3 regions of the Paenibacillus sp. MT124 genome follow, and region 2 is predicted to be linked to each of the others. Evidence: riboswitches for the same ligand, from Rfam matches in the RefSeq annotation. Region 2 holds a riboswitch; each other region holds the start of a gene.
The links. Region 2 has a riboswitch for thiamine pyrophosphate ahead of thiC (phosphomethylpyrimidine synthase ThiC). Riboswitches for the same ligand answer to the same signal wherever they lie in the genome.
Positions count from the first base shown of each region.

Region 1: it holds a riboswitch for thiamine pyrophosphate, as region 2 does, so the genes downstream of both, AC3RCI_RS04205 (ABC transporter ATP-binding protein) here and thiC (phosphomethylpyrimidine synthase ThiC) in region 2, are expected to answer to the same signal.
Region 3: it holds a riboswitch for thiamine pyrophosphate, as region 2 does, so the genes downstream of both, AC3RCI_RS17785 (thiamine phosphate synthase) here and thiC (phosphomethylpyrimidine synthase ThiC) in region 2, are expected to answer to the same signal.

Region 1 is NZ_CM179500.1:889,614-900,354, forward strand. Features, by position in the region: gene AC3RCI_RS04175 (MerR family transcriptional regulator) at 1-622, opposite strand, end outside; gene thiE (thiamine phosphate synthase) at 805-1,470, opposite strand; gene thiD (bifunctional hydroxymethylpyrimidine kinase/phosphomethylpyrimidine kinase) at 1,470-2,282, opposite strand; gene thiM (hydroxyethylthiazole kinase) at 2,279-3,091, opposite strand; gene AC3RCI_RS04195 (ABC transporter substrate-binding protein) at 3,142-4,203, opposite strand; gene AC3RCI_RS04200 (ABC transporter permease) at 4,297-5,109, opposite strand; gene AC3RCI_RS04205 (ABC transporter ATP-binding protein) at 5,096-5,857, opposite strand; TPP riboswitch at 6,024-6,126, opposite strand; gene AC3RCI_RS04210 (radical SAM/SPASM domain-containing protein) at 6,329-7,204, shown strand; gene AC3RCI_RS04215 (pectate lyase) at 7,552-8,220, shown strand; gene AC3RCI_RS04220 (copper amine oxidase N-terminal domain-containing protein) at 8,387-9,340, opposite strand; gene AC3RCI_RS04225 (ECF transporter S component) at 9,824-10,417, shown strand; gene AC3RCI_RS04230 (ABC transporter ATP-binding protein) at 10,418-10,741, shown strand, end outside.
Region 2 is NZ_CM179500.1:659,511-670,251, forward strand. Features, by position in the region: gene queG (tRNA epoxyqueuosine(34) reductase QueG) at 1-1,208, shown strand, start outside; gene AC3RCI_RS03190 (HD-GYP domain-containing protein) at 1,224-2,255, shown strand; gene AC3RCI_RS03195 (YneF family protein) at 2,481-2,744, shown strand; gene folE (GTP cyclohydrolase I FolE) at 2,838-3,431, shown strand; gene AC3RCI_RS03205 (lipoate--protein ligase family protein) at 3,610-4,473, shown strand; gene AC3RCI_RS03210 (hypothetical protein) at 4,544-4,768, shown strand; gene AC3RCI_RS03215 (Fe-Mn family superoxide dismutase) at 4,922-6,220, opposite strand; gene AC3RCI_RS03220 (alpha/beta hydrolase) at 6,380-7,408, opposite strand; gene AC3RCI_RS03225 (IclR family transcriptional regulator) at 7,770-8,513, shown strand; TPP riboswitch at 8,635-8,748, shown strand; gene thiC (phosphomethylpyrimidine synthase ThiC) at 9,102-10,741, shown strand, end outside.
Region 3 is NZ_CM179500.1:3,958,841-3,969,581, forward strand. Features, by position in the region: gene AC3RCI_RS17770 (thiazole synthase) at 1-700, opposite strand, end outside; gene thiS (sulfur carrier protein ThiS) at 704-907, opposite strand; gene thiO (glycine oxidase ThiO) at 904-2,136, opposite strand; gene AC3RCI_RS17785 (thiamine phosphate synthase) at 2,167-2,793, opposite strand; TPP riboswitch at 3,039-3,148, opposite strand; gene AC3RCI_RS17790 (ABC-F family ATP-binding cassette domain-containing protein) at 3,257-4,807, opposite strand; gene AC3RCI_RS17795 (hypothetical protein) at 4,946-5,941, opposite strand; gene AC3RCI_RS17800 (hypothetical protein) at 5,928-6,479, opposite strand; gene AC3RCI_RS17805 (hypothetical protein) at 6,476-6,874, opposite strand; gene AC3RCI_RS17810 (ABC transporter permease) at 6,891-7,376, opposite strand; gene AC3RCI_RS17815 (hypothetical protein) at 7,441-9,507, opposite strand; gene AC3RCI_RS17820 (ATPase, T2SS/T4P/T4SS family) at 9,497-10,741, opposite strand, start outside.

The DNA.
Region 1 (10,741 bases), 230 kb from region 2:
TGAAAGCCTCCGGGGAATAGTTCCCCAGGTTGTTCAGATAGGCATACCATTCGGCGATTCCTGCTTGAGCCTCGTTCGAGGCAGGGTCCGTGTGGCGAAGTGCTGCCAGCCGTGTATAAATTTCATTCATTTCATCGGACAGGGCTTTCTGTTCTTGGGCAGATTTGCCCTGAAGTTTCTGGTTTGTTTTTTCTACAGCTTCGTCTCCCCAACGTTCTCTGGCTTCCTGTTCATACGGATTTTTGCTGAAGTCGAATCCTTCGAACTGTTCTTTCGTTGTCATGTGTATCTCTCCTCTCATATGCAAAACGCTTCGATCAATGGTAGCGATCATTTGATCAAGTCGCTGACGCTTTTCCAGCAAAATACGGCGGTGCATCTGAAGTGCTTCCTCCCGGTTAAAGGAAGGGTTGGTGATAATGCTTTTGATCTCTTTCAGGGAGAAATCAAGCTCTCTGAAAAATAAAATCTGCTGCAGCGTTTCCAGATTGGCATCCGAGTACAGCCGATATCCGGCTGAAGTGACTTCGTCAGGGGTTAATAATCCGATCTCATCATAATGATGCAGTGTGCGCACACTGATCGAGGCAAGCTCGGCAACTTCTTTGACTTTCATGGCCATGATCAAACCTCCTTACACCACCGATTGTATAGCGTCACGTAACGTGAGAGTCAACAGATAAAAAAAGATGCGAGCCAGGAGGCCGCATCCAAAAAGTATGAACAATGATGAATGTTGGGAAGCGGTGAGGCAGCCAGTCTGAAGGAGCAGCCTGCCCCAGCGTGTGGGGAGGGGAGGCACGGCTATGCCTGCATCCCACGCACCGCGGCAGCGAACTGCGCAGCCGCTGCGCGCACATCGGCCGCGCCCGCGATGGCGGAGATGACGGCTACGCCGTCGGCTCCTGCCGCCATCACGGCGGCCGTGGTATCGGGCGTAATGCCACCGATACCCACCACCGGAACTGCGATGCCTGCGGCGCGCAGTTCCGCCACCCCGGCGGGGCCCAGCACAGCGTGGGCATCCGCCTTGGAGCGCGTCGGGTACATGGGCCCGACGCCAAGATAGTCGGCGCCCGCCTGCACGGCACGGCGCGCCTCAGCCACGGAGTGGGCGGATACGCCAAGCATCCGCCCCGCTCCGATGCGGGCGCGTACCAGCGCCGCGTCCGCATCGTCCTGGCCGACATGCATGCCGTCGGCCTCCACGGCCACAGCCAGCTCCACATCATCGTTCACGATGAACGGAATCCCGTGCTGGCTGCACACCTCGCGAAGCTGCATCGCAAGCGTGATGCGAGCTTCGCCAGCAAGTGCGCCAGTTCCCTTCTCGCGGAACTGGAACAGCGTGATGCCGCCGGCGATGGCTTGGCGCAGCACATCCACAGGGTTCAGCGCTGTATTCACGCTGCCCATCACCAGGTACACCTGCATGGCCTGGCGTACCGCCTCTGCATCCCATCTGCGCATCACTGCTCACCCCGCTGTCTGCGCTGATACGCAAAATGATTCGTTGGCCCGTGTCCGCTCCCAATCCCCAGTTCATCCTCAATGGCTGCCTGAATGAACGCTCGCGCGGTTGTTACGGCAGCCAGGACAGACGAGCCCTTGGCCAGTTCGGCCGTAATGGCGGCAGAGTACGTACATCCGGTCCCATGGGTGTGGCGTGTCACAATGCGTACGTTCTCAAGATAATGAAAGGACGTGCCGTCATAGAGCACATCAACAATCATCCCGTTACCTTCAGCATGTCCGCCTTTGACCAGAGCATACGCGGAGCCCATGTGCACGATTCTTCTAGCGGCTTCTTCACGATCCGCCAGATTGCGGATGGTCATTCCGGTGATCAGTTCGGCTTCCGGAATATTCGGTGTTGTGATTAATGCATGTGGAAGCAGATCCGTGATCAGGGCGTGTACCGCCTCCTGCTGAAGCAAAGGGGCACCACCTTTCGCTACCATGACCGGATCAATGACCAGATTGGTCCAGCCGAATTGCCGCCATTTCTCGGAAACCAAGCGAATGGTTTCTGCGCTGAAGAGCATGCCTGTTTTTACCGCTCCGGGCTGGAAGTCTTCACCTGTGGAGTCGAGCTGCTGGGCAATGCCTTCCAAAGGAACCGGATAGACTCCCTGAACGCCTAGTGTATTCTGTGCGGTAACCGCAGTAATAACAGACAAGCCGTAAGCGCCCAGTTCCTGAAAGGTTTTCAAATCCGCTTGAATACCGGCCCCGCCGCCATTATCCGACCCGGCAATCGTGAGTGCCTGCGCCATACTCATTGGGTATCACCGCCAAGCTGTCGCACCTGAGCCCGCTGTGCAAGCACGTCCGGAGTTACCAGTGCAAGCTGGTTTAACAGCTCGATCTGGAAACTGCCTGGCCCGAGGTTGGCTGTGCGCTCGGCTGCGATCTCGGCTGCAACGCCATAGAAGGCAAGTGCTTCAACAACACTGCTTAGCAATTCTTCTCCAGACGGTGCAACCGCAGCAAAGGCACCGATGATGGAGCTAAGCAAACATCCTGCGCCAGTGACCTGGGTGAGCAGGGCATGGCCATTTTGCGTTAGGAACGTGGTCCGCCCATCCGTAATGACATCCTCGCGTCCAGTGATAACGACAACACAGCCAAGCTTCTGTGCTGCCCGCTCGGCGATCCCGGTACGGTCACCTTCGCCGTGGCCTGCATCGACACCCTTGATGCTCCAGTTCTCGCCTATGACATTGGCGACTTCCGCCACATTACCCCGCAGTACGGTAAGCCGAAGCTCACGTACGAGCATCTGAACCGTATCTGTGCGATAGGCCGTAGCACCAGCTCCCACCGGGTCAAGTACAACTGGCACATGATGGGCATTGGCCGATTGTCCGGCGAGGCGTATGGCTTGAACGACCTGGTCATCGAGTGTGCCAATGTTGAGCACGACCGCTCCGGCCATTTTAGCGACATCGGCTACCTCTTCATGTGCGTAGGCCATGAAGGGAGAGGCGCCCAGTGCGAGCAGACCGTTGGCCGTAAAGGGAGCAACCACGAGGTTGGTGATATTGTGAACCAGTGGATTTTGAGTACGAACACGTGCCAGATATGACATTTGAAATTCCCTCCTGATAAGCGATTATTTTTTAGCAGCAACTGTACTTTTTACTTCTCCTGCAAGTTGATAAACGCATCCTCGGCCTGTACCGAATCCGGAATCAATTCACGTTGTACCAGCCACTTCCGCACGTTATCCCAGGAGGAAGGTTCCTGCCAGCCGAACGGAATACCTTCTTCAGTCATGAGCGGAAGCAGAATGTCCAGGCTCTTTGTTTCAATTTCCCGATCCAGCGGGGACGTCTCATTTTCGTGTGTGAGCAGGATGTTCAAAGCTTCATCGGGATGCTCGGTCACATAGTTCTGACCTTCCTGGATCGCTTTGACGAAGCGGGTGAGCTGATCCTTCTTCGCCTCAATTCCCTCGTCACTTGCTGTAAGAACAAGTTCGTAATAATCCGGCACGCCGAAATCAACGGGATTAATCGACTTGACGGGATGACCTTCTTTCTCGAGAATCAACTGTTCATGATTGATAAAACCACCCATGATCGCATCGGCCTGACCGGAGGCCAGCGAAGGGATCAGATCAAATCCGACATCCACCAAATTCATGCGGTCTGGATCGCCGCCATCCTGACTCATCATCGTACGCACCATGGCTTCATATAGGGGAACGGAGGAATACCCTACCGTCAGTCCTTCAAGATCTTTGGGTGAGTTCACCTTCCCCTCCGTTTCCGTCAGCAGATGAACGAGTGGATGCCGAACGACAGCGGCAATGGATCGTACGGGAATGCCTTCTCCACGGGCTAGCAAAATTTGCGGCTGGTAGCTCAGCGCCAGGTCCACTTTGCCAGCAGCAACAAGTTTGAGCGCATCATTCGTATCGGCAGGCATCTGAATATCCACATCGAGACCTTGGTCTGCGAAATATCCATTCTCCTGCGCTGCGTAGATAAAGGAATGGACAGCGTTTGGATACCAGTCGAGCATGATGGACAATGAATCATGGTCACCAGACGACGATTCGGTTGATGTTGAATCTTTGCCCTGTACCTGGGAATCGGACGATGATGGGTTCGCACCCGTATTGCCACAACCGCTGCCGATCAGTAATAAACAGATGAGGGCAGGAAGCAGAGTGTGAATGAGTTTCTTTTTTCTCATGGATAAATGGGCCTCGTTTCGTTCATTTTTGTTTGGTTCCAATCGCTGATATGTTCCAAAGAGATCGACAGGAAGGAGCAGCACTTTGTTATCTCATTGCGATTGCTTTTTTATCGACTTTCCTCTTCGTGCATGGTCTGCATTCCGCTTCAATCCGAGGACTCGCTCCAGCCAGGCAATAAGCACGAACAGACCGATGCCCAGCAGGGATAACAGCAGAATGGAGGCAAACATGGCATCGGTATTCATGCTGCTGGACATTCTGCGGCTGAAATAACCAAGTCCTTTGCTGCCTCCGAGCCATTCGCCAATGGTTGCCCCGACCACGCAGTACACCACCGACATCTTCAATCCTGAAAAGAAAGAGGGCAGCGCAAGAGGTACCTGAAGCTTGCGGAACAGATCCCACTTGCTTGCTCCCATGGTCATCAGCAGTTCGCGCTGTTCCGGGTCGCCTTGACGGAGACCATCATAGGTGCTGACCACAATCGGGAAGAACGCGATCAGAAACACCACAGCGACTTTGCTCCAGAGCGTGTAGCCAAACCACAGAATGAACACAGGAGACAGGGCAATCAGTGGAATCGTCTGGCTGATTACGATGAAGGGATACAGCGCCTTTTCAATCGAACGGCTGAGGTGCATGCCTGCTGCCAAAGCGCTTCCGGCCACGATGGACAAGCCGAAGCCAACTGCTACCTCCATCAATGTGGCAGGCAGATGGGTTCCCAGGAGCAGATGCCGATGCTCAACTAGAGAACTCGCTATGGATGTAGGTGCAGGGATGATGAAAGAAGGGACCCAGCCCAATCGCACGATGCATTCCCAGCTGACCAGCATCAGGAGGAGAAGCGCAGCGAACAGGCCATAGCGGGCAAACCATCTGCTGACGTTAAAGCTTCGCATGTAGTTGTTCCTCCAACCGTTGTCGCATCTTTATAAGGTCCGGATCGTAGACCATGCCCGAATGTCTCGGACGGGGCAGAGGCACCGTCATGTCCAGCAGCTGCCGACCGCCAGGAGTCAGAAGGACAATCCGGTCACTTAATAACAGGGCTTCTTCGATATCATGCGTAATGAACAGCACCGTTTTGCCGAGGCTTTCCCACAACTCAAGCAGCCAGCGATGCATCTCTCGCTTGGTCATAGCATCGAGTGCGCCGAAGGGCTCGTCCAGCAGCATCAGCTGTCCTCCCGTCAACAACGTGCGAAGCAGGGCAACCCGCTGCTTCATGCCGCCGGACAGTTCGTCCGGGTAGGCATGCTCATAGCCAAATAAGCCGAATCTGTCGAGTCCGGCCATAATGTCAGCGCGCAGCTTCACCTTGTCCTGCTTCCACGGGGCAAGCTCCGATGGAAGCAGGCAGTTCTCCATGACCGTCCGCCAGGATAACAGCAAATCCTTCTGCGGCATGTAGGCGACTCGACCAAGTCGCTGTCCTGGCGGCACCCCAGCAATTTCGATCGTGCCGTCCGTCGGTTCAAGCAAGCCTGCCAGCAGCTTGAAGAGCGTACTCTTGCCCGACCCGCTGGAGCCGATCAGCGAGACGAATTCTCCCTTTTTTACACACATCGACACATTGGAGAGGACGGGGGAATGTCTCTGATCCGGAAAAGTGAAGGTCATGTTGTCAATCTGTACATCGTTGCTCATTTGGTTCCTTGACCCCCTTGGAATAAAAACTGCCTGAACGGAAATGCACGTTGTATGCGATCTGTATGTAAACGCGAAAAAGCCCGCCCATTTCCGGAGAAATGAGTGGGCCTATTAAGTTCAACCGACATTCATGTTCATATGAATATGAAAAAAATCCGTTAACTGAAAGTCCGCTCCACTTCCCTCCGCTGGTATGATCCAGATCAGGTTCAAAGGGTCCGAATACGTTCATTCGTCTCAGCCGCAAGGCTCCCCTAGTGCAATCGTTCAAGATATGCAGTTGTGTACACAGCATATATCACGTGCCCGCGAGATGTAAAGAGGGCTTAGTGACAAAAGTTAAACGTTAAACCCATTCGCGGATTTACCTTGGCTTCCTAACCCGATATAATGGTGATGGCACCTATGGGCCGGATTACAAATGAGGGTGGGACTGTTCTCCCTCCTAAGCAGAATGGGGACCCCGAGTTGAAAACGTTCAAGAAAGTATATATTGAAATTACAAGCATATGTAACCTGGCATGCAGCTTCTGTCCGCAGACCAAGCGTGCCAAAGGATTCATTGACCCTGAAGTCTTCAACAATATATTGGATCAGATTAAGCCACATACCAAACACATTTATTTGCATGTCAAAGGGGAGCCGTTACTTCACCCCAAAATTGATTTGTTACTGGATTCCGCACACGAGAAGGGATTCAAGGTAAACATAACAACGAACGGAACATTGCTGCCCAAGACCCAACATAAGCTGCTTGGCAAACCGGCGTTGCGACAAATGAACTTCTCGCTGCACAGCTTCGACGGGCACGAGGGATCGACGGACCGTGAGGGATACCTCAATAATATTTTGTCCTTTGCGAGAGAAGCGGTGAAGCACAATGTGATCATCTCGTTCCGGCTCTGGAATCTGACGCAGGATAACTTCACGAATGCCCAGATGAATCGGAACCGGGAAACACTGGAGGTACTGGAGCGCGAGTTCAACCTGGATTTCCGCATTGAGGAAAAGGTGGTTCCAGGCAGCGGCGTCAAAATTGCGCCGAATGTCTATCTCAACCAGGACCATGAGTTCCAGTGGCCAAGTCTGGATGCACCAGAGGATGATGGCAAAGGCTTCTGTCATGCGCTGCGCAGTCAGGCGGCGGTCCTTGTGGATGGCACGGTTGTTCCGTGCTGCCTCGATGGCGAAGGTGTCATTAATCTCGGTAACGTCCATGAGAAGTCTTTCTCGGAGATTGTCGAAGGTGAGCGGGCGAACAATCTGGTTTATGGTTTTTCCAAGCGGGAAGCTGTGGAGGAACTATGCCGGAAGTGCGGATATCGTCAGCGGTTCGGAGCCTAGTCAAATAAGCTGGAAAATGAATTGTTCTTGCCTAAGATCATGTTGTCTGGAAACAGATAACGTGGTCTTTTTTAATTTTCGGCTAAAATCCTGCAGTCTTTACAAGCTGTAAATGAAGCATACCGAAAGTTAAGATCAGCACATTCCACGCGGAACGGATCGACAAATAATGCGAAGAATGCAGGTATCATGCCGACAATTGGATATCTAATCTAATGATTATTATCATTACACTCCTGTTTTGGTAGGATCAGGGTAGGGTCCAGGAAAGAGGTGCACCTCTTAAGGGATCCGGGAAGACAAGCTGGCTTGAACACCAATATATCCGTATAAGGGAGGATTTACGCATGAGAAAAATGTTATCGCTGCTGCTCTCCGCAGGTCTGGTCGCTTCTGTATTTGGTGCATTACCCGTGTCTGCTGCTCCCGAAATTGTGAAGACAACGATCATTGTCAAAGCAGGTGAGACTTATGATGGCAAAGGAAAAAGCGTAGCCGCTGATCCAAACACATTGGGAGATGGCAGTCAGGCCGAGAACCAGAAACCCATCTTTCGTCTTGAGGCAGGAGCTACACTGAAAAATGTAGTGATCGAGGCACCGGCAGCCGATGGCGTCCATTGTTATGGCAGCTGCAATATTCAGAATGTGACCTGGAATGATGTCGGTGAAGATGCACTCACGCTTAAATCCGCCGGTACCGTTAATATTACGGGTGGAGCAGCATACAAGGCATATGATAAGGTGTTCCAGATGAACGCTTCGGGGACAATTAACATTAAAAACTTCAGAGCAGATGATATCGGCAAGCTGGTACGACAAAATGGGGGAACCTCTTACGCGGTTACCATGAACGTGGACAGCTCCAACATTTCCAATGTGAAGGATTCCATTCTGCGAACAGACAGCAGCTCTACGGTCGGCAAAATAACGAATACCCGCTATTCCAAAGTGCCTACCCTGTTCAAGGGATTCGCATCGGGTAAAACAAGTCAATCGGGGAATACGCAATATTAAGGATAGCATGTCAACGAAAAGATAGACCGGGGACAATTGCATTGTTTAGACCCTTTTCTATATCATTACGCAAAAAGGCACCCTCAAGGATGCCTTTTTGTGTTTGCCATAAAACTAGATGAAAAGAGTTTAGAAAATATTATATGTCTCTGAGATTTCTCAGTAGTCATTCGTTTTCTTCTGGAACGGCAACGATGATTTTGTCTTTTTGCGTGGCAATGGAACCCGAATCAATGGAGCCAGACTTGTTCATGACCTCATAGGAAGTCTCTTCCAGCATCTGAGAGTATTTAAAAGATACAAGAGTTTGGCCTGCTACCGATGGTCGTTTCCCTGCTTCTGCTACAGCTTTGGTTTTGATGAAGAACAGATCTCCGATAGTTCCGGCTGCACTGCTCACGTTGGCCTGCCATTTCAGCAGGGCAGCTCCATTTTTGATTTCGTAGTAACTGACGAGATCATTATCTTCGTTGACGAAAAAGCGGTCCTTCTGCTCTTTTTCAAAAATGTAAGTCACCGATGAGTCGACAGGACCCAGTGGATTACGGATGTCCAGGCGTGCCTGTTTTAAATCGGAAAAACGTGGAAGACGGAGTGCTGCCTCACGTGCGATAGTCAGATCAGAACTGTTGTACTCCTTAATAATCGATACATCTGGCGTATAAATATAAGCTTCCTTGGTAGCCTGATTCCATCGAACTTCTGCACCGAAGGTTTCACCGATTGCACGAAGTGGCAGCATGGCTTTGCCATTTACCAGAATAGGAGCGGAGGACAGTGCTGCAGCATGGCCGTTTTTCTTGATGGTTTTGCTGTTAGGGGTGAGTACATACTTGTCGCTTCCTGTACTAATGCTAATTTGTTTTGTTTTGTTGTTGTACCCGAAAGTATAGTCACCCAGAAATTTCAGTTCAGTGAGCGCCACATACGTAACTCCCTGGCGAATAACCACATCATATTCAGCAGGAACATTGTTAATATAGGCTGCAGGCTGGTGTATCGCTGCCGCTTCCACTACATGGGAAGACATCAGTGCAGGTGCCGTTCCTGCGGTAACGATCGAAGCGGCAAGGATCCATTTCCATTTTTTTTGCTGCCAGGTTGTGTTGGTTGTATTCATATGATCAATCCCCTTTCCCGTATATAGACGGCTAATATCTCCTAAATGTTTCATATTAATGGAATTGGCATCCTTTCTATACACGGAATTCTCCAGTGTGAAACCTTGTCCGACTTATATGTTATTGCCACAAATACCCATGTGGTGTACATTAGTAGCAATGAAATAAAGTGAACCGGGAGCTCAATGAAGTTGGGCTGAGATTGGGGCCTTATGCCGCTGACCGTATATCTGATCTGGGTAATGCCAGCGTAGAGAACATGAATTCATGATAAGTAACTAGGTGGACGAAAATGGGGACGGTTGATCTCGAAATGCGAGCGGAAGCAGGCTTGCCTCTTGATTTGAACCGGATTTCATTTTATTCTGAGTTACTTCAATCATGATATTTCACACTGTGCGTAAGGCTTTCCCGGAACCGGGGAGGCTTTTTTTATTTTCATTTCATAACCTCATGGGGAGCAGAGAAAGGAAGTAGAGAACATGTCAACAACAGTGCGCAGCAACAAATTGAAGTTAACCGATATTTTGGTGACGATCGTGATCGCAGTCGTATTCGGGGTCATCTACAAGATATGGGGACCGACGTATGATCTGATGAAGCCTTTCGGCGTGCATGCGGAACAGATGATCTATGGCATGTGGTTTATGGCGGGCACGTTCGCCTATGTCATCATTCGCAAGCCGGGGGTGGCCATTCTGGCTGAAGTAGCAGCCTCAACCGTCAGTGCTTTTCTCGGGAGTGAATGGGGGATGTCCACCTTGGTATACGGTCTGTTACAGGGGCTGGGCGCAGAGATCTTCTTCGCAGCATTCCTGTACCGCAAAACGAATCTGTTCGTCACCTGTCTTGCAGCCATTGGGGCAGCAGCAGCTTCGCTTTTGCTCGATTATCAATATGGTTACATTGACTCGTTATCGGCGTGGAATTACACATTATTTATCGGCTTCCGCTTCATTGGAAGCATTCTGATTGCAGGTGTATTTGCGTATTATCTTGCGAAAGCACTTGAACTCACAGGCGTGACCCGGTCATTGAGACCAGTCTCCAAGCAGGATTATGAGGCACTGGACTAGATGAACGGAGAAGGGAATCCGCAGGCGGTAGGCGTTACCAATCTAAGATGCAAGTTCCCGGGAGAGCAGGACCTGGTATTCCAGGGCTTGTCTCTCTCCGTGCGTAAAGGGGAAAAAGTGCTGCTGCTCGGTCCAAGTGGTTCAGGCAAGTCCACGCTGCTGCAAATATTGAGCGGTCTTATTCCGCGGTCCGTGGAGATTCCGATGAAATGCGATGAGATTCAGGTGCCGATTCAGCCAGGCATTGTATTCCAGGACCCGGATACCCAATTTTGCATGTCCTATACGGATGAAGAGATTGCGTTTGTGCTTGAAAATCGGAAT
Region 2 (10,741 bases):
GTCCGACAGGAGCACTGGTGGGTCCGGGACAATTGAATGCACAGCGGTGTATTTCTTTTGTAACGCAGACCAAAGGGTTCGTGGACGAAGAGTTCATGTTGAAAATAGGCAACCGCCTGTATGGTTGTGATACTTGTCAAATCGTCTGTCCGAAGAATCGGGGCAAAAACTGGGACCACCATCCCGATCTGCAGCCCGATCCGGAGATTGTGAAGCCGCTGCTGTTACCGCTGCTGGACATCGGCAATCGTGAGTTCAAGGAACGCTTCGGGCAGAGCTCTGCCGCCTGGCGGGGTAAAAAGCCGATTCAGCGTAACGCAGTGATAGCACTCGGCAATTTCAAGGACAAAAGCGCTGTACCGAAGCTAACGGAGGTACTGAAGCGTGATCCGCGTCCCGAGCTGCGGGGAACCGCAGCCTGGGCGTTAAGCAGAATTGGAGGAGAAGACGCAATGAGAGCAATTGGGGAAGCTGCCGCTAACGAACAAGATGGGAACGTACTAAGCATGCTGCAGAAGGCCAAGGAACGACTCAGTTCGTCCGGGTCCTTACCCGAAAAGCCGCAGGTTGGGCTAATGAGTGACAAGCAGCAAGAAGAACAGAAGAATGAATCAACCGATACGGATTCGAATGCATCCGGACAATCGGTGAAGCAGGAGGCGGCTGCGTGGAAACCTTCGCCCGTAACAGGGCTTCATGGTACGCCGGTATTTTATGATGAAGTGCTGACACCTATTGGTACACTTACGCTGTGTGCTACGGAAAAGGGACTATGTCATATTGATTTTGGAGCATTTCATGTACGTGAGGCTCACCTGCAGCAATGGGCCCGAACCTGGATTGGCGAGTACCGATACGAGAAAAACGAAGAGAGGCTGAGCGAAGCTGCGAAGCAGCTGCAGCAGTACTTTGCCGGGGAGCGAAAATCCTTCGAGTTGGAAATGGATCTGCTCGGAACACCGTTCCAGCTTCAAGTATGGCAAGTCCTGTCCGATATATCTTATGGAGAGGCCTCAACACACCAGCAGGTTGCAGAAACGATCGGAAGACCCAAAGCTGTTCGCGCAGTTCTGGATGCCATTAGCAAAAATCCGATTCCGATCATTATTCCCTGTCACCGCATCAGCGGCAAAGACGGAACCCTGGTAGGTTATGTAGGCGGTCTGCAAACCAAGGAGCAATTGCTCGCATTGGAGCAGCAATCGTAAGAGCGGGGGACGTTCATGAAGTATGTAAACGTGGAAAGTGTGGAGGCGGGCGAGTGTCTGGGCAAAACCGTATATTCAGGCAACGGAACAGTCCTGTTGTCTGCAGGAGTCCAGCTCACCGTATTTATGATTAATACGCTGAAGCGTATTGGCGTAACCATGCTGTACATCCAGGATGAAGCGTATAAAGATGTGGAGACAGAAGACATTCTGGATGAAGCCACGAAGCGGGCTATTATTAATGAAATGAGCGTGACGCTGGAGGCGGTGCGCTCCGGGAAAGACTGGAGCCCGAAAAAGGTTGCCCTTAGCATAGACAAGCTGCTGAACGACGTATTAAACGGGCGGGAACTGCTTGTCCAGTTAACGGATATCCGAACCAAGGACAACGCCCAGTACGTACATGCCATGAATGTATGTTTGCTTTCATCTGTAATGGGACTCAATTTGGGTTTGAACTACAATCAGCTGAAGGATCTGGCGGTGGGTGCGCTGCTTCATGATATCGGCAAAGTCGGAGAGCCTCCCGGCAGCGCTTCGGCGGCAAATGCTTCCCTTCACCATACCTGGCGGGGGTTCGAAGTCATCAAGTCCAAGCGGGAGTTCAGTCTGCTCGTGGCTCATACGGCCCTTCAGCACCATGAGCATGTGGATGGTACCGGGCTGCCGAGAGGCATTATGGGCAAGGACATTCATCTGTTTGCCAAAATAGTCGCTGCCGCCAATATCTATGATAATCTGATCAACGGCTCGTCTGGTCCAAGCCTGCTGCCGCATGAAGCCTGTGAAGAGATGATGGCCATGTCGGGTACGAAGCTGGATCGGGACATCCTGATTGAATTTAACCGCAGCGTATCCGTATATCCGAACGGAACAGCCGTCAGGCTGTCCACTAGAGAAACTGGAGTCATTGTCCGGCAGCATCGGGGGCTGCCAGGCAGACCGGTCATTCGGGTTGCACGCGGAAGCACGCGTTATGATCTGGATGTGGTCGAGGTGGATCTGGCCAGGGAAACGACCGTTTTCATAGAGGCGGTTATGACCTAGGTTTACATGGAGCTTGATGAGAGGTTTACCCCCAGGTTGAAGCGAAGTTTGGGTTCACCGATTTTTAACTATTAGCTGGAAAATCCGTTTGCTCCAATCGTGCGGAAATGCTATGATAACTTTCAGGAAATCCGGTCCGTGACACGTGTACAAGCAGGCAAGTGGACATCAGGTGCTGACACGGATTATCAGGCTTTTTAGATTGCATACAGAGGTGTCTAAGAGATGGAAATAGTTATACCGATTATCACATTGATTGTAGGTTTGGTCGGGGGATTTTTCATCGGGGTGTACTACTTGCGTAAACAACTCGAGAAAATGCAAAGTGATCCCGACATGCTTCAAAAAATGGCGAAGCAAATGGGTTATAACCTGAATGGCAAGCAAATGCAGCGCGCCCAGCAGATGATGAAGAACCAGCAGCCAGGCGCGAAGATGCCTCAGCCGGGGCAGCATCCTGCGCGTAAAAACTCGGGCCGCCGAAAATAATAGTTGTAAGCAAGCAAATTGCATAATCGATTATGCATAATGCTGAAGTGAAAGAAGGCTTACACCAAGTGGTTCGAAAGGAGGCGTTCGGCAGTGGCTGGCGTGAAAGATTATTTGAATTCAAAAGTATCCGACAATCGGGAGAAGATCGAGTACCATGTGGAACAGATCCTCAAACTGATCGGAGAAGATAGTACGCGAGAAGGGCTGCTTGAGACGCCTGCACGCGTAACCCGTATGTATGAAGAGATTTTTGGCGGGTATGAAGTGGACCCGCGCGATGTACTCGGCGTGACGTTTGACGAGAATCATGAAGAGCTTGTCATTGTGAAGGACATCGTTTATTACAGCCAGTGTGAACATCATATGGCGCCCTTCTTCGGCAAAGTGCATATTGGGTATGTACCCAGCGGCAAAATTGTCGGGTTGAGCAAAATGGCTCGGTTGGTCGAGGCAGTTACCCGTCGTCTGCAAGTTCAGGAACGTATCACTTCACAGATTGCCGACATCCTGAACGATGCTGTTGAACCGCATGGTGTCATGGTCGTTGTGGAAGGTGAGCACTTGTGCATGTGCTCCCGCGGCGTGAAAAAGCCTGGCAGCAAGACGGTAACTTCCGCGGTCCGTGGTTCCTTCCGGGACAATACGGCGCAGCGTGCTGAGTTTCTGTCTCTGGTTAAGGACTAAGACCCGAACCGGACAAGCTTTCAAGCCGTGTCCAATCATTAAAGGTTCACCTAATAAGCCGAGTTCCCTGGGAACCGGCTTATTTATTTATATGAGCATTTGTGTACATCCAGCGATGTTTAAAACCCTTTCCTTGTCTTATCCTGATTCAGATTCGTTTAGTCGGAGGTTAGCAAATATGAGTGTACCTTTGAATTCAGACAATACCGGACAGCCTGGAGCAGAGCAGGCGCTTCCGTCCAACTCGTCATCCAGGCTGCATCGTATACAGATCTGGGAAACCCCATTACTTCGGTATGGAAGCAGTGTGCTAGAGGCATTTGCATGGGAAGAAGTGATGTGCCGCCGTGTAGGCGAAGGGCATCTGCCGGTTGCCCATATTTGGCGTCATCCTGACGCATTTGTTGCAGGTCTGCGGGATCGCCGGCTTCCCAAGGCTGTAGAGGCAATGGAAGGCATAAGAACGCAGGGAACCGCTGTCTGTGTTCGTCCCTCGGGAGGTGCAGCTGTTCCTCTTCATCCTGGCGTGGTTAACATTTCATTGATTTTGCCTAACCCGGCCCGAGCTATCAATATTCACGATGACTTCCGCGAGATGGCAGCTCTTATTGCCGAGTCGTTAACACCATGGTCGAATCAGGCGCGAACCGGAGAGATCGAGGGTGCCTTCTGCCCCGGTGATTATGATGTCAGTGTAGGCGGACTGAAATTTTGCGGTATTGCCCAGCGAAGGCAGGCCAAGGCGTATATTATAACGGCTTTTATTATCGTCGAAGGGCAAGGAGACAAGCTGGCGGCAGATGTACGCAAGTTCTATCAGCATGCAGCAGACGGCCTGCAGGAAGGGTATCCCGATGTTCGTCCGGGCACCATGGCGAGTCTTCAAGAGCTCGCAGGAGTGCCTTCTGCAGCAGCTTACACCGCTTCCTTGGTCCGTACGCTTCGTAATCGATACCCTATGGCTGAGACTGACCACGTATTGTCCGTTGATCGAGAGGCAGTCAGGCAGACGGCAGAGCAGATGAAACTGCGCTACGATTAGTATCGTTCGAGAACACTTGGAATTGGTTAATAGAGATGATATGATGTGATTTCGGAAGGAGAGTGCCAAGATGGAAACATTAAGATATACATTTGAATATGAGGTTGTTTCTTCAGGCGAGAAGTCTGAATTCAGCCAAATGGCAACAAGCAAGGAAGAAGCTGCGGCTTTGATCGTTGCACGTATTGCCGACCTGGAGTTCACGGGTGAGGAAGATATCAAGCTGGGGGATCTGATTGCCATCAGCAAACAGGTTGGGGACAACTATGTTGCGTGCGAGGGCTGTGCTTCCTAGTCTAGCATGACGCGTCATTGACCTTATCTAAATACAAGCAAGTCTTCTTGAATCAAGAGGCTTGCTTTTTTTATTGCAAATGAAGAAGAGATATCTGGCAGTCTACCGGCTGGAGATATCTCTTTTCTCTTGTTCCCTTTTCCCTTTTCGTTTCTAGTAGGGTGGCCACAACAGCTTGCGTGCCGTTTCATAACGTTCAGCCACCGCAGGCCAATAGACGACATTCCACCAGTCCTCGATATATTTCTTGCGCTCATTCTGATGCTTCAGATAGTAGGCATGCTCCCATACATCCAGCGGCAGGAGAGGTACGATGTCGGACTGGGACAGGTTCTGGTGCTTCTCCGCCTGTAAAATCTCCAAACGGTGAGCCCGTGGACTCCAGACAAGGAGAGCCCAGCCGCTGCCTTCCACTTTGTTAGCGGCTTCAGTGAATTGATTTTTGAATGCCTCATAACTGCCAAAATCCCGTTTGATCTGTTCAGCAAGTAATCCGGAAGGTTTGCCGCCGCCTCTGGGATTCATGATCGTCCAGAAGATCGTATGAAGGTAGTGGCCTGCACCATTGAAGGCAAGTTCTCGTTCCCAATGTTTGACGAGTTCGAAATTATTTTTTTTACGTGATTCTGCCAGTTTCTTCTCGGCTGTATTGAGTCCGTCCACATAGGATTGATGGTGCTTATCGTGATGAATGCGCATCGTCATTTCGTCAATATGTGGTTCGAGTGCGTTGTAGGCATAGGGCAGAGGAGGCAGCGTGTGTCCTCCAATCGGAACAGGTCTCTCCTTCACAGGAGGTGTAGAAGGCAAGGTGATGCTCTCTGTAGTACCGGAAGATGGCGATAGACCGGAGACCTCTGAAGACTGGACCTGTGAAGAAGAAGATGAAGGTGCGGGAGCTGACGGAGCGTTAGTTTTTCCAGCCATGGATGATGGCTCCTCCGCTGCTTCACGCTCGGTGCGTCCTGACAATTGAACATACTTATCCAAAGAAAAGGGAGCATCACTTGCCGAATCTCGCATGATTCCAGGCTGAATCAAGGTATCGAGTACACCGAGGAAATACTCCGATTCGCGGATAAAGTGCAGAATGACTGCCTTAGCGAGCGGGACAGCTTGCACGGCGGCACTTTGCTCAAGCAGGACGTACAGCTGCCTGATGAATTCCCGCGATTGTGAACGTGCAGAGGAGACAAGCTGTTCTACGCTTCCGATGATGTAAGGGGCAGGGGGATGGGTTCCGGGTAACAGTTGTTTCAACAGCTGGTTGGCTACCTTCTCGGTATTTTCAAACGTCACTGCCCATTCTTCAAGCAGCTTCACATAAGTGGGCTCCAGATCGGGAACCAGTGCCCGAATAACGAGCGTATGCTCTTTCTCCTGCTCCTTCCAGAACCTGATCTCCTCCAGAATGCGGAGAGGCAGCAAGGGTCCATAGCCAGACCAATTCATATGCGGCAAACCTCCATTCAATTAAAATGTCATATCGGCCTTCAAGGGATAGGGTGTGATTAACCTTTTATAATCGTCCCAAAAGTATATTCACCTGCCATGTTGTCCTATGTGTGCATAAAAAAAGAGCCCCATAGGGGCTCTGATCACCGGAAGATTTTATTCTCCTCCGGCATTGGTATTTTCCACATCGTCGCTGCTTGTTTTCGTCACATGACTCAGGAACGTAGAGACACGGCGGAGATACTCCTTCGGATGTTCCCTGAAGATCAGCTCATGATGCGCGTCCTGTACGATCCATTCCTCTGAGTAGGTGTTCGTCTGGTTGGCGGCGAGAAGCTCGGCGATCGGATATGGAGCCTTCTCATCCTCCGTCCCGTGAATGAAGAAGATGGGGAACGGATAGTCTTTCTTTTTGACTTCCTGATACGGAATCTGCTGTAATCCGGTGCCATTCAGAACCGGGAATAACAGATTCATGATCTGCAAAGTGGGTTGTCGCGGCAGATCGATCTGATTATGAATGTTGTGATACAGCGTATCCGGCTCCAGCAGGAAAGTGCTGTCGAGAATCATGGCATCCACGTTCTCGGTGAGCAGCCCCGTCTGTAATGCTGTGCCTGCGCCCATCGAGAATCCCCAGACGACAAGCTCCTGAGCACCGCGCTGCTTGGCGAACTGAATGGCACCAAGCAATTGCTGGGACTCGGCTTTGCCCCCTGTAGCGACTGCCTTGTTCACCTGAGAGGCGAAACCATAGTCAAACATCACTACATTGAACCCGAGCTGGTGGGCATAGTGAGCCAGGTCATACATGGGAACCCAGGTTTCCTCCCGATTGGCCCCATATCCATGACTGAAGATGATGGTTTTGTTGACATCCGTGTCTGCGGGGATATACCAGCCCTGCATCGTACGGCTGCCATCTGCTGCCGGGAACGTGATATCCTCGTACTTCATGTTCTTGGCCTGCATTGGATTGGAGAACACGGGAGCTACGGTCGGGTTGGATAGTACCCAGGCAATATAGCCGTGTAAGGCAATGAAGCAAAAGAGCAGAAAAAATACAACGGAGAGCAGCAACGCTACGATAATATGTTTGAACCGGATCAGCCTCGGTGATAACGAAGAAGGCAGATCGGACACTTTCGTTTGCAGCGGGGCTTCGCTCTGGGATGTCGGAAACATGATTGCCCCTCCTTATTCAGATCAATTGAAGATAACAACGAGTTCAGATCAGATCATATGGCTTGATGTCCTTGCTTGCCTATGCAGCAAAGTCTTGCTTTTATATCTTTATCGTATGTTTCCATATAGTCAAAGTCAATTGATTGGAGGCATTTGTTACGCAATTGTTATATAGTCCGAAAGATATATGGGTAACATTTCCTGATGGTGCAAATTGCAGGGGATTTAGTCTTATAAAAAGAAAATATATACACTTCATATCGTCATGATTTGGCTCATTTTGGTTTACAGATGAGATTGTTTCTCATATAATTTATGTAACCAAGTTTCATGTGATGAAACATGAGGAGGGCATTATGCCATGGAAGACCGCAAATTAACCGTCCGGGCTGTGGAACGGGCGCTGGATATATTATTATGTTTTACCACACGCAGCGATCTTGGACTCACAGAAATTGCGAGCCAGATTGGTTTGCACAAAAGTACGGTTCATCGTCTGATGGCGACGCTGGAGGAGAAGGGCTTCGTCATTCGCGATGCGGCCACTGAGAAATACAGGCTCGGCATTCGAATCTGGGAGCTGTCTGCTCATATGTCCCGCAGTGATGATCCTGCCATTTTGCTGCTTCCTGCAATGGAGCGGCTCAGAGATCGTTTGGGAGAAACGGTCAGTCTGTACCTGCGGGATGGCAGTGAGCGTATCCGTATTCAGGCTGTTCAGAGTGATCAGGCCATCCGGCGGGTGGCTCCGGTTGGCGTACGTCTTCCTCTATCCGTAGGGGCATCCAGCAAGGTACTCATGGCATTTGCGACGGAAGAAGATAGGGAGGAACTGATGAATGGCCCTGAATGGCCCGTATTTATCGATCCCGAAGTTTATCTGGCTCAGATGGGCGATATTCGGGAGAATGGATATGCGACCAGCTACGAAGAACGTGAGCCTGGAGCGGCTGCAGTATCGGTTCCTATTATGGATCGAAAGGGGAATATTGCTGCTGCACTATCCGTATCGGGTCCCGTTAGCCGCCTGTCCCAGGAAACTTTGCACGAATATGCACCTGTACTGAAGGAAGCAGCCGCGCAGATGGGCCTCATGTTGTCCTGATCCGGCGTTTCTGGAAGAAAGAGGGTTGTATTTCTGACTGGCTTGCGCTAGTCTGTAATGGACAGCCCAGCGGGGCTGGAATGAATTGAATATGGAACTGCGGTACACATACCGCAACTGTTAACGTTACTGGGGGAGTCCGAATTGTCCGGACTGAGACGGGATCGCATGAGATTCCGGACCCTTTGCACCTGATCTGGATCATACCAGCGTAGGGAAGTAATCGGCGATACAACCACGAACACTGCATAATCCAGCCTTTGGCATGTCTCCACTTGAGGGAGCTTGGCATCAGGCTTGTTATGGGGTGATGGACATAGGCCGGTTCCCTCGGGAACCGGCTTTTTTATATACAGTGTCAAGCGATCATCCGCAGCAGAGGTGGTTACCTTCTTTTGCGGGAGAGCTGGAGTAGGGTATAACCCAATTATGCCTGTGCCAGATTCTGTCTGCGCTATGCCGCTGTAATGTTCTTTCTTTGGAAGTTGGCCGCTCTTTTCTTGCCTATGCGTGGATGATATGGAACGGGTGCACGAGCGATCAAACTGGCCCATCCATGGGACGACCAACGAGGAGGAAGAGGTAGCGATGAACACAAACAACAGAACAACGGCACAGGAACATTCAGGACAGGGGTTGGAAAAGGGAACAGTAGCGGCCGGACGGGTTCAACCGTTTCCCGGCAGCCGCAAAGTTTACATTCAGGGCTCACGGCCGGACATTGCTGTACCGGAGCGTGAAATTGCCCTTCATGACACGAATACACCCCAAGGGGTGGAGCATAACGAGCCGCTGCGCGTGTACGATACGAGCGGCCCTATGACGGACCCTGGATTTCACGCCGATATCCGGGCAGGCCTGCCAGCTTTGCGTGCACGCTGGATCACAGAACGAAACGATGTAGAGGCGTACCAGGGACGTACCGTCAAACCGGAGGATAACGGATTGAAGCCTGGAGGGAAGAGAACCGGAGCTGAAGAATATCCAGGCCTCCGCGGCAAACCGCTCCGTGCACAATCCGGACGCTGTGTCACCCAAATGCACTATGCGAGGCAGGGCATCATTACGCCTGAGATGGAGTTTGCAGCTATTCGTGAAGGCGTGGAGCCGGAATTCGTCCGGCAGGAGCTGGCGAGCGGCAGGGCCATTCTGCCATCCAATATTAATCATCCAGAGAGCGAACCGATGCTGATCGGACGTCACTTCCACGTGAAGATCAACGCGAATATTGGCAACTCTGCCGTATCCTCTTCGATTGAAGAAGAAGTGGAGAAAATGACTTGGGCGGTACGCTGGGGGGCCGATACGGTAATGGATCTTTCCACGGGCAAGGATATCCATACCACCCGGGAATGGATCATCCGCAATTCTCCGGTACCAATCGGGACGGTGCCGCTGTATCAGGCGCTGGAGAAGGTGAATGGCGAAGCCGAGGCACTCACCTGGGAGTTGTACCGGGATACGCTCATTGAGCAGGCAGAGCAGGGTGTGGATTACTTTACGATCCATGCAGGCGTACTGCTGCGTTACATACCGATGACAGCCAAACGGATGACCGGCATTGTATCCAGAGGTGGTTCCATTATGGCGGCATGGTGCCTTGCACACCATCAGGAGAACTTTTTGTACACGCATTTTGAGGAAATCTGTGAAATCATGAAAAGGTATGATGTAGCCTTCTCTCTCGGGGATGGACTCCGCCCGGGCAGCATCTATGATGCCAATGATGAAGCCCAGATGGCTGAACTTGCTACGCTTGGTGAACTGACACAGATTGCGTGGAAGCATGATGTGCAGGTGATGATTGAGGGGCCAGGACATGTGCCGATGCACAAGATTAAGGAGAATGTCGACCTTCAGATGGAGATCTGCAAGGAAGCACCGTTTTATACACTTGGTCCGCTGACAACCGATATTGCACCAGGCTATGACCATATTACCTCAGCCATTGGAGCGGCGATGATCGGCTGGTTCGGAACGTCGATGCTCTGCTATGTGACACCAAAGGAACATCTGGGCCTGCCGAACAAGGATGATGTCCGGGAAGGCGTTATTGCTTACAAGATTGCGGCACATGCCGCTGATCTGGCCAAAGGCCATCCGCGTGCACAGCGCCGGGATGACGCGCTGTCGAAGGCCCGCTTCGAATTCCGCTGGCGGGACCAGTTCAACCTGTCCCTGGATCCGGAACGTGCGCTGTCCTATCACGATGAGACACTCCCGGCTGA
Region 3 (10,741 bases), 3.2 Mb from region 2:
CTTCATAAGCAAGTCTTCCCGCTTCAACTCCCATTCGCATCGCTTTTGCCATTTTAACCGGATCTCCCGAACCGGATACCGCCGTATTCAACAGCACACCATCCGCCCCCAGCTCCATGGCATATGCAGCATCTTTGGGGGAACGCAATCCGGCATCCACAATTACAGGAACAACCGCTTGCTCCATTATAATTTCCAGGTTGTACGGGTTGATAATGCCTCTTCCTGCTCCGATCGGTGAAGCTCCAGGCATGACTGCATGAACCCCAAGCAGCTGTAGCCGTTTGGCTAAAATCACATCATCCGAGATATAAGGCAGTACGATGAATCCTTTTTCCAACAGGATCTCGCAGGCCTTGTATGTTTCGATCGGATCTGGCAGCAGTGTGATCCCATCTCCGATCACTTCTACTTTTATCATATCACAAAGTCCTGAGGCACGGGCAAGTTCAGCGATTCGGACGGCCTCTTCTGCCGTGGAAGCACCCGCGGTGTTAGGGAGTAAAGTGAATCGCTTCAAATCGAGTGTATCCAGGAAGTGGCGTTTATCCCGATCTTCCAAGTTCAAACGTCGAACGGCAAAAGTCAACACTTCGGTTCCTGACGCTTCTACCGCTTGACTCTGTACATCCAAATCGTCAAATTTGCCCGTACCCAACAACAATCTAGAATGAAATGAATGGTGTCCTATCTTCAGCATGTTTTAACCGCCTCCCACAAAATGTACGATCTCAATTCGGTCTCCGTCTCTTAATACGGTGGATGCATGGTGTTCCCTCATCAAAATCTGACGATTTAACTCAACCACCACAGTTTTCACCTGCAAATTAAAGGATTGCAGCAACTGATCCACATGATTCAAATCGTCGTCAATGTTCATGCTCTGCCCGTTTACGATGATGTTCACTGCATAATCTCCTTTCTGCTCAAACGCTCTGGACGCAATTCATCAATGCCAAGCTCCTCCGAAGAATGGCCAGCCATCAAATCAGCCATCAGGCTGCCGGTAATTGCACTCAGTAAGATGCCGTTTCTGTAATGTCCAAACGCGGTATATAACCCGGGTATGCTTTTACAAGCTCCCAGATAAGGCAAACCGTCAGGGGTTGATGGTCGAACCCCTGCCCAGGCACGGATAAACTGGGCTTGCTGTATTCGAGGGACCCACCCTGCTGCGGATGCAAGCAGCTTTTGGATGCCTTCAACAGTAACTTCTCGATCTGAGCGTCCCGGTAAACTGGTAGCTCCGATCCAAACTTCGCCGTTTGCTTTGGGGACAATGTATACATTATCTGCATAAACCGTCTTGTCAGGTCTGTAATCTGCATCATGTTTCGGAAATTGTATTGCTGCAATTTCACCTTTTACGGGAAGAGTGGGCAGGTTAAGACCCACCTGCTTCAACATATCTCCACCTTGTAATCCAGCTGTGATAACCACATGTTTACACGTTAATCTTCCAATCGACGTTTCCACACCCTGGATTCCACTCGAATCCGCAGTTAGACTAACATTGTGTACACCTTCGATTACTTTAGCTCCCATTGTTTGAGCTGCTCCCGCATAGGCACGTGCCAAATTGACAGGGAGAAGTTCACTTTCTGAAGCCCTATATAGAGCCCCGAAAGTTTCCTTGCTTATCCATGGGGCTTCACGTTGAAGCTTTGAATGATCCCACCACATTTGCTCTGTAGGCAAAACTGTACTTCTTCTCGAATCGCTATACGTTTTCATCTCGGCTTCATTCCGAAATGGTGTAATAAATCCACTCTGCTGCAGGCCAATTTCAATGCCGCTTAGTAGTTCAAGCTGTTCTTTTTGCTGATACAGTCGTTTTCTACTTTCATATGCTAGCTTTGACATCACAGTAGTATGAAACGTCTCGCTGTCTGCAGCTAACATGCCCGCTGCCGCAGAAGATGTCTCACTTGCAATACGCACACGCTCGATTAAAATCACTTCTTTACCTCGTGAAGCTAGCTCATACGCGATGGCACAACCTATAACGCCGCCTCCCACAATAATAGTTTCCGCATGAAGCTTGCCACGAATATTTCCACGTATTTGGGTCGTACAAGCTGCTCCATTTCGGTAAAGGCTGCCACTTCGTCTTCGGCCTCTTGCTTCTCCGTTCAATCATTCACCTCCGTTATTCATTCTTTCTTTCTATCGTTCAATAGCCCACCTCAAGGCTGCTGCCGCACTTTCCGGATTATCACTGGTCCAGATCGAAGATATTACTGCCGCACCATTTGCTCCGGCTGCACGTACAGCAGCTATGTTTGCCGGTTCAATTCCGCCAATGGCAATTACGGGAATGGAAACAGCTGAGCATATTTCAGACAGTGCATCTATCCCTCTCGGCTTGATCCCAGGTTTACTGCTGGAGGAAAATACATGACCATAAAAGAGATAATCCGCTCCCCGTTCTTCAGCTGCTCTAGCTTCGTGAAGAGAGTGAACAGAGATACCGAGACGAAGTCGATCGCATTTGTTCAGGCTGCTGCCTTGAGTAGTCGCCATATCGGACTGACCCCAATGAATCCTCTCAATGAAAACATGTTTCTCCAACTTATTCAGCTCACATAGACCATTGATTACGATCCTGTCAGATGGAATTCCTGCGTTCAGCAAACTGTGAGCCCATTGAATTTTTTGTTCGGTGGTTAGATGTTTTTCCCGGATGTGGATATAGTCAAGCCAAGGCCATGCATCCGCTGCAATCTTCAGAAAACGTTGTTGATCCCCTACCCCTGGTGAAACAGCATGCAGTTCAAACGATAGTGATTTCACAGGTTTTTTAAAGGTATCCGTTTGGTTTCACCTTCCTTGCCGTCACAATATGTAAGCACAAAAAAGCCACTCCCGTAGGGAGTGGCCGCGATAACATGTCCAGTTAGTTAAATGAGCTTCACATGCCAGTTGTCAGGTATACAAGCTATTAAATCATAGCCCTGATATATACGAGATACCTTCATGTTCCACTTGTGAGCATTCACATTCGCTACAAAATCGAATATTAATTTGCCCATATCATTAACTAAAACGCGCCACTTCCCTACGCTGGTATAATCCAGATCAGGTGCAAAGGGTCCGGAATCGCATTATTCCATCTCAGCCGCATCGAGCGGCCCCCCTAGTGATCGTATGAAGTTGTAGCCTATGTTACCATAGTCACCTTTTTTTGTCACCGTTGATTTTCAAACTCATGTGGCTGAATGTTTTGATTGTAGAGCACTAGATTGCTCCGCAACAACTAGTTTTTCTCAGACCAGGCTTCAACGTCCCATGTCTTGGTGACCCAATCCTGATAAAATTCAGGTTCATGCGAAACGAGCAGCACTGTACCTTTAAACTCTTGTAAAGCTCGTTTTAGCTCCGCTTTTGCTGTTACATCCAAGTGGTTTGTCGGTTCATCAAACAGGATCCAGTTGCTTTCACGCATCAGAAGCTTGCACAAGCGAACTTTCGCTTGTTCTCCCCCACTAAGTGCACTCAGCGGACGAGTGATATGCTCGTTTTTCAAACCACAGCGGGCCAGATGCCCGCGTACTTCATTCTGAGTTAGATGGGAGAATTCGTTCCACACATCTTCAATTGGGGTAATGTTACCAGCCCGAACTTCTTGTTCAAAGTAAGCCGTTTCCAGATAATCCCCCAGGAACGTTTTACCGCTGATCGGCGGGATTTTGCCCAATATGGTTTTAAGAAGTGTCGACTTACCTACACCGTTACATCCAACAATGGCTATTTTCTCACCACGTTCAATGGTCATTGTCATCTTAGGCAGCAAAGGGTAGGAATAACCAATCTCGAAATCAATTCCCTCGAATACTGTTTTGCTGCTGGCACGGGCATCTTTGAATTTAAATGTCGGCTTTGCTGCTTCATCCGGGCGATCAATTCGTTCAATCTTGCCCAGCTGTTTCTCACGGCTTTTGGCACGTCCGGAAGTGGAGGCTCTTGCCTTGTTACGCTGAATGAAATCTTCCTGTTTCTTAATATATTCCTGCTGTTTCTCATAAGCGTCGATATGTTGTGCTTTTTGCATATCGGCCATTTCAAGAAACTTATTGTAGTTGGCAGCATAACGCGTCAATTTAGCAAATTCCAGATGATAAATGACGTTAACGACTTCATTCATGAACTCCGTATCATGTGAAATCAGGATGAATGCATAAGGGTAATCTTTCAAATATCGCGTTAACCATTCAATGTGCTCCACGTCCAGGTAGTTTGTTGGCTCGTCCAGCAAAAGAGCCGTCGGTTTCTCGAGCAACAACTTGGCGAGCAATACTTTGGTCCGTTGTCCCCCGCTTAGAGCAGCGACGTCACGATCAAGCCCAATAGCGGATAATCCGAGGCCATTCGCCATTTCTTCCACTTTTACATCAATCAAATAAAAATCGCCCTGCTCAAGCTGCTCCTGGATTTCACCCATTTCTTCCAGCAGTTTTTCAAGCTGGTCTGGGTCTGCATCAGCCATCTGGTCTGTAATGGCCATCATTTCTTTTTCCAGTTCAAGCAGGGGAAGGAAGGCATCTTTTAAAACGTCGCGGATTGTTTTGCCCGGAGTCAGCTTGGTATGCTGATCCAAATATCCGTAACGGACTTTTGGTGTCCACTCTACTTTCCCGCTGTCTTTCAGCAATTTTCCGGTCAAAATGTTCATTAAAGTGGACTTTCCTACACCATTTGCTCCGACCAAGCCTACACGCTCTCCTGCAAGTAAACGAAAAGATACATTTTTAAATAACGTGCGGTCACCAAAATTGTGACTGACGTTCTCCACTGACAATAAACTCATGAGATGAGGTTGCTCCTATCTATTTAACATTACTTTTTATTCGGTATTGTTGATACCGGTCAAGTTCTGAACTGAAACCCTATTTTAGCACAGGACCTGCCTTTTCTGAAAGCAATGTAGTAAGCGCAGCAGTCTTACTTAGTGAACAACCTTGTTTATGAAACAATTCCCCTCAAAATACCCCGCCGCCGCGGCCTGCTTCGCATCGGTAAAAACTTCTTCAGCTCGGAAGTTATTCTTACAAGTTGCTGGATAATAATACTTTATGCCGGTAGAAGGTTCTATCCCTCCAATGACTGCTGTTCTTTTAACCAACCTTCCTCCACCGATGGCATAGGTGTTTACCTTCTGGATCCCTACAGGCAAGCCTTGAATAAAGGCCATGATCCCCGTATCATTAATCGTATTGTACCAATCCTCCTGAGAAATAAGAGGCAAGGTAAACGTATAGGATATCCCGTTTCTTCTTGCAAACTCATTATGCCGATTAATGACTTCAGCGAGATTCTCCTGTACGCTCATGACGATGCGAGTTTGTCTGACCTGCTCAAACGAATCTGAATTTTGCAGCAATGGAATTCCACTAGTCGAAGCGAGTTCCCTTTGAAAACCTTCAATCCATTTACCCTGAACGGCATCATAAGCATAAACATAACCGTCAAGTGTAAAATTAATGCTGCTGCCGTCTGAATCTGAATATGTATAAGGCATTTTAGGACTCCATACCTGGTGGTACGAATCATCAATCTCACCAGTCATCTCCGCTTCCTTAGCTAAGATATAATAACCATCGTAATCCAGTACAACTATGGCCGGTATGTAATCAAACAGTGCTTGTATTGCCTCTGGATCGTCATGTATGCCCATATTTAAGGCCATCGTCTGAGTGAATGTCTGAAGCGCCAGTTCCTTATCTGCCTTTACGAATTTGGTGGAATCATATCCTGCTTCACTGTTTTGCTTCTCATTCTGATGCATTACGTTTCCCGCGTCCAATACAGCTGTTTGGAGGGCTGATCTATACCTTTGATTAAGAAGCTGAACTTCATCCGCATCATGGGTATTCCGAGAAACCATCCAAAAAAAGGGTAGAAATACGAGAACAAACACAATGGACAAATCAGTAATCTTCATTGAGAACCATGCCTCCATAAGTGGTAAACACTGCTGCCGCAGGAGCCGTACCATTCAGCCACTCGCGAATCAGCATGGCTGATGTCCGATTGGTATTTTTAAGTGTAATCGTGAAAAAGTCACCCACGGTCAGCGTGTATCTACGAAGCGGATCATCGGCTGCGTACGCGCCCGAGACAGGGAACATTTTTTCTAAAATTTGCGCTGAGTAATATGCATCCTGTACCGTCTCATATGTTCCTGTAAATGTACCTTGATCCATCGGATCCGTGTAATGAGGAACATATTTTTTGTGCAGATGCTCCATGGAAATATCATAAACATTGCCTGTTCGCGCCAGCTGTTCTTCAAATTCGGCATACATCCCAGGAGAAATGTAACCTTTCGTTCTGACTGAATCCACAAAGCGGGTAACCGTCTGATATGTGACCATTCGCGCTATATCGTCTTGTCGATCTGCCGTTTCCGCAGTCGGATATACATATAGCAGAAGTACTGCCAGCATAACTGCTAGCAGCTTGGATACAGCATTTATCAATTGATACTGGCCTCCCTCCAAAATGCAATTCGAAGCAATTCCCCGCTATCATCTCTCATAAACTCCGGTTTATAGGAAGCGGACACGTGAACAGGTATGGTCGCACTTCGGTTGATAAGCGGGTCTATCGTATACTTTTTCCCGTCAACCTGCACTTCCACCGCTGTACCCGTCATTTGTCTAACCGTATGTAACACCTCAGCTCCGCTGTAACGAAGGGGTTTGCTTATTCTTAATGTCGTATTTATTCTTCCTTCCATGTCTTCATTCGTGTGCACGCTGGAACTCAAAGCACTGGCCAATACGCTAACGCTTTGTTGTCCATATAGACAGGCTGTTACAAACAGGACAATTGCAGTACAAAACAACATGAGCTGCTGAGTATTCTGGGACAATGGAAACCAACTCCTGTCAGGATTGCTGGAAGATTAGTCCTCTCACCACATTTGATTTGTCTTTAACGATAACGGCCTTGAACTTTCCACTTGGGTTAACGTATTGATTGTCCTTTTCGCTCATCGTCTGATTAATACTGCCCACTTTGTTATCTGGAGCAACGACTGAACCGTAGTCCGCATTATTAATATCCTGAGAAATGTTCAACTCATTGCCATACCACTGACCACCCTTGTTTTTTCCTGTAATGACCTGGATACCAAATTGATCCTTGTCCGCATATTTTCGCAGTGCGTTAGTAACTTGGGAGCCACTGATCGTAGTCCCGTCATACACCGTAAATGCGGCCTGAGACAATTCTGTCTGAATGTCCGCAAAATTGTTTTGCGCTGTTTTGGTCGCCTCCTGAGCAGAAATAAACAGCAGCACTACAATCGTAATAAGGGCAATCGTCAAAAAGATCCCTGCGGCTACCTTTAAAGCACTTGAAGCATTATTCATGTTAAATCCTCCTAAGTTTTGATAAATAAATGTACATCAGCCTGAACGGGTTCAACCTGAACCGCTACAGCTTCTGAATTTGTTCATAATAAATGTTCATTTGCAGGAAGCTCATACCAACAAGCGGGATGACCAGATAGAGAAAAATAAGGGCATACATCGGGGTAAAGCCAATCATTCTGCCCCATGAGGCTTTTACATCTATCATTCTGGTATACTCCTGCTTCCGCTGATCAAAATAAAAAGTCATCATGCTGTCCAGATCATCAAACGCTTCACGAATCGATATTTTACCGAGTGCAAGCTGCAGTTTGTCCACCAAACGCTGAAATTCAGGCAACCCTGCATCCTCTTTCAGCTGCTCGAGTGCATTTTCTGGTCCATGTTCAAAGTGAAGCAGACATTTTTGAAGGGGTCGTTTGAAAATGACGGCAAAGCGATTAAGCCATTCCAAAATCTCTTCAACAGACATCCGGTCCATCTCACGCAAAATGAAGATCACCGTCTGATATTGGTAAATTTCGTGTTTCATGTCCATACTTCGCATTTTACGCTGGAACATCATGAGCCATATGGGCATGTAATATCCCGCCGCGCCGATAAAGATGGCAATCAGCAGCTCCCACCAGTGCAAATACTGCTTGTTGTATACTTCGAGCTTTTGAATAATGCGCAGACTGGTCTCAGTTTGTGTAGCAGAGTCTAGTGGGATGGAGGAAACCTGTTGTAACATGTTAAACACGTCATCATAACTAGTTCCACGTTTCATGCCTAACCGCTCCATTACCTCTCGGTCCAAAGCTGTTTTTTCTGCAGCCTGATTCAGTTCCGCTTCGGCCATTGCTCCAAACATGCGGTCATCTCTTACCGGATCGTATAGAACATGATTTCGTTCAATATGATGAAGCAGTAATATACAACCGATAGCCAGTGCAAAGGAGCACACAAACAACATCAGTCTGCGGATCGCCAGCCACTCGTATTTTAATTCAGCGCTGCTCTCCCTCATCAGCCTTACGGTCTGGGTATAATTTGTACTTCCTGGTTTAGCAGCAAACAACATGGCCAATTTACGAATGAATTTTTGGTTGTACAAAAAACGGTCCATGATGGAAGGTTTGTGCCCTGAGCGGAATCGCGTTTCATCGTAATGCTGAAGTCTCTGCAACAGCAAGTAGGCCAAAATTATGATGATATAGATGGATATTTTGGTTATGAATCCAAGCTTGCTGCGGTAAAACTCATCCATGGTCGGGAAACTGCCTCTCGCCCAGCGTTCAATGGGAGCCGTAAATAATACCGGAGCCAGCGCAATCATGTTTAATCCTTTTAAAAGGTAATCCAACTTGTCCCGCCGTAAAATTTCCAAATGAATTTCCTGAGTCAGGTTTCCCAAACCTTTCAGGTAGATTGAACCTTGAGCTCTGTTCTTGTCCCCAAACTCCATTACCATATAGGAGATGCCAGCAAAAGCCTTAAGAAATCGGTTGGGGGCTATCTCGTAATACCTTTCCAACGCTTCATTGGGATCTGGTGAAGTCAGTGCCTCATAGATTAGCAATACCTGATCGGCTGCTTCACCCACACCAGCTTCTCCAGCTTCATAGAGTGCTTCTTCGATCATCCCGTGCTGGTGGTATCGATGTCGAACGTCCGCAAACAGATCCAACATTTGGACTAGCAGACGTTTCTCTGTGCGATTCAGCCACAAGTCCACGACAAGACTATGGATTACGACAGCGCAAAGTACAGACAAAATGACGAAAGCAATACCTGGTTGCATGAAGAACAGCACAATACTAATACTTCCATATCCTCCCACAACAATCAGAACAACAGTCATGGTCATACGTCGTAAAGATGCTTCGTCTCCAACATGTCTGAATGAGATCCGCTTCTGAATTAAATAGATGTAAGATGCCAAAATCGGCACCCTCGTACCCCAGCGATAGGAGTGCAGCAGAAATGACCTTAACCGGACCGTTCGATTGGCAACAGGTGTTGTTGCTCCAGGAACTCTACCGCTTAAGCCCTTCCCCCTCTTTTGAAAGAATTGGAGAGTCAGGAGCGTAATCACGAGCCCGGAGACACATATACCCAGCAAAAGGATAAGCCACGATTTAGTTGTCATGCATATCACCCCAGTGCCGCTCAATAAACTGTTCAAACTGTGCAGCATCGTGCAATGTCATTTGGTCCCGCATATCCATGATGCAGCTAGGTGACAGGGGAGCGGTTACCACATATTCGCCATCCTTGTATTCAATGACATTCCGAAAAGCAAACCCTGCCCGTTCTTCCACACTGTCCACCTGATCAGCACGAGGCAGGCACTCTGTAATTCGCTCTATGTATCTGCGACCTTCAGGATCCTTTTTCATGTGCACATCAAAATTGATGACACTGACGACCTGTTCCTCAGCAATGTGCTCATGTTGAAACATGCCTGTTTTGAGCAAAGAGTTGCGGAGCGAGAATACCAGATCCCGGAATGTCTTGGCATGGTGGGTAAACAGAGTGAACAAACTCGCCACCTGCGACATTTGAATCATCCAGGCAGCAACCTCATCACTCGCAACCTCTCCCAGTATGTTGACTGTTCCATCTGTTTTTTTCTGCAAATCCAGTCCTTGTTGACCTGAAATATGTTCCGTCTCCCGAAAGCTCAAAATATTACGACGACTGTAGATTCGACGCAGCTGCAGCTCGAATGCCATTTCTTGTACACGCAGAGTGTATGAGGCATAGATATGCTTGACCATCGCCATCAGCAGCGTCGTTTTACCAGATCCCTGAGCACCAGTCACAGCTGTAATACGACTTCCTTTCATGAGGTACTTCAGTAATGTGATTGGCAGTTCGGCATTGCTGCCGGTTATTAATTGCTCAAGCGACGCATTGGGAATATCGAATTTCCGGACAAAAAACGCCCATGATTCTGCAAAAGGAGGCCGTACCACAACGACACGAGAGCCATCCTTCATTTCGTTAACCTTATATCCATTCGCTTCAGATAACTGACCAGGATAATTATATTTATAAATATTCTGACAAACCCTCTTCAGCTCCCGTGTACTGCCAAACGATAAAAATGAAAGATGGATCGACTTCCCCTTGTAAAAAATCCAAACACTCTCCATACCACTTAGCGGAACTTCAACGGGTGTATCCTCCAAGCCATCTTCTAACAGATCATTCCAGGAAGCCGGGTGCTTAACTCCGATATCCTGCATGGCATCCAGCATACCGCTAACCCCACCGCTAACCCCGTCAATTCGCTGGTCTCTGATTTCATCTACAACCGAGAAGCCTTTGTAATGCTGGTATATCCGCTGGACGATAATATCCGTTTTTTCTCTAAATCC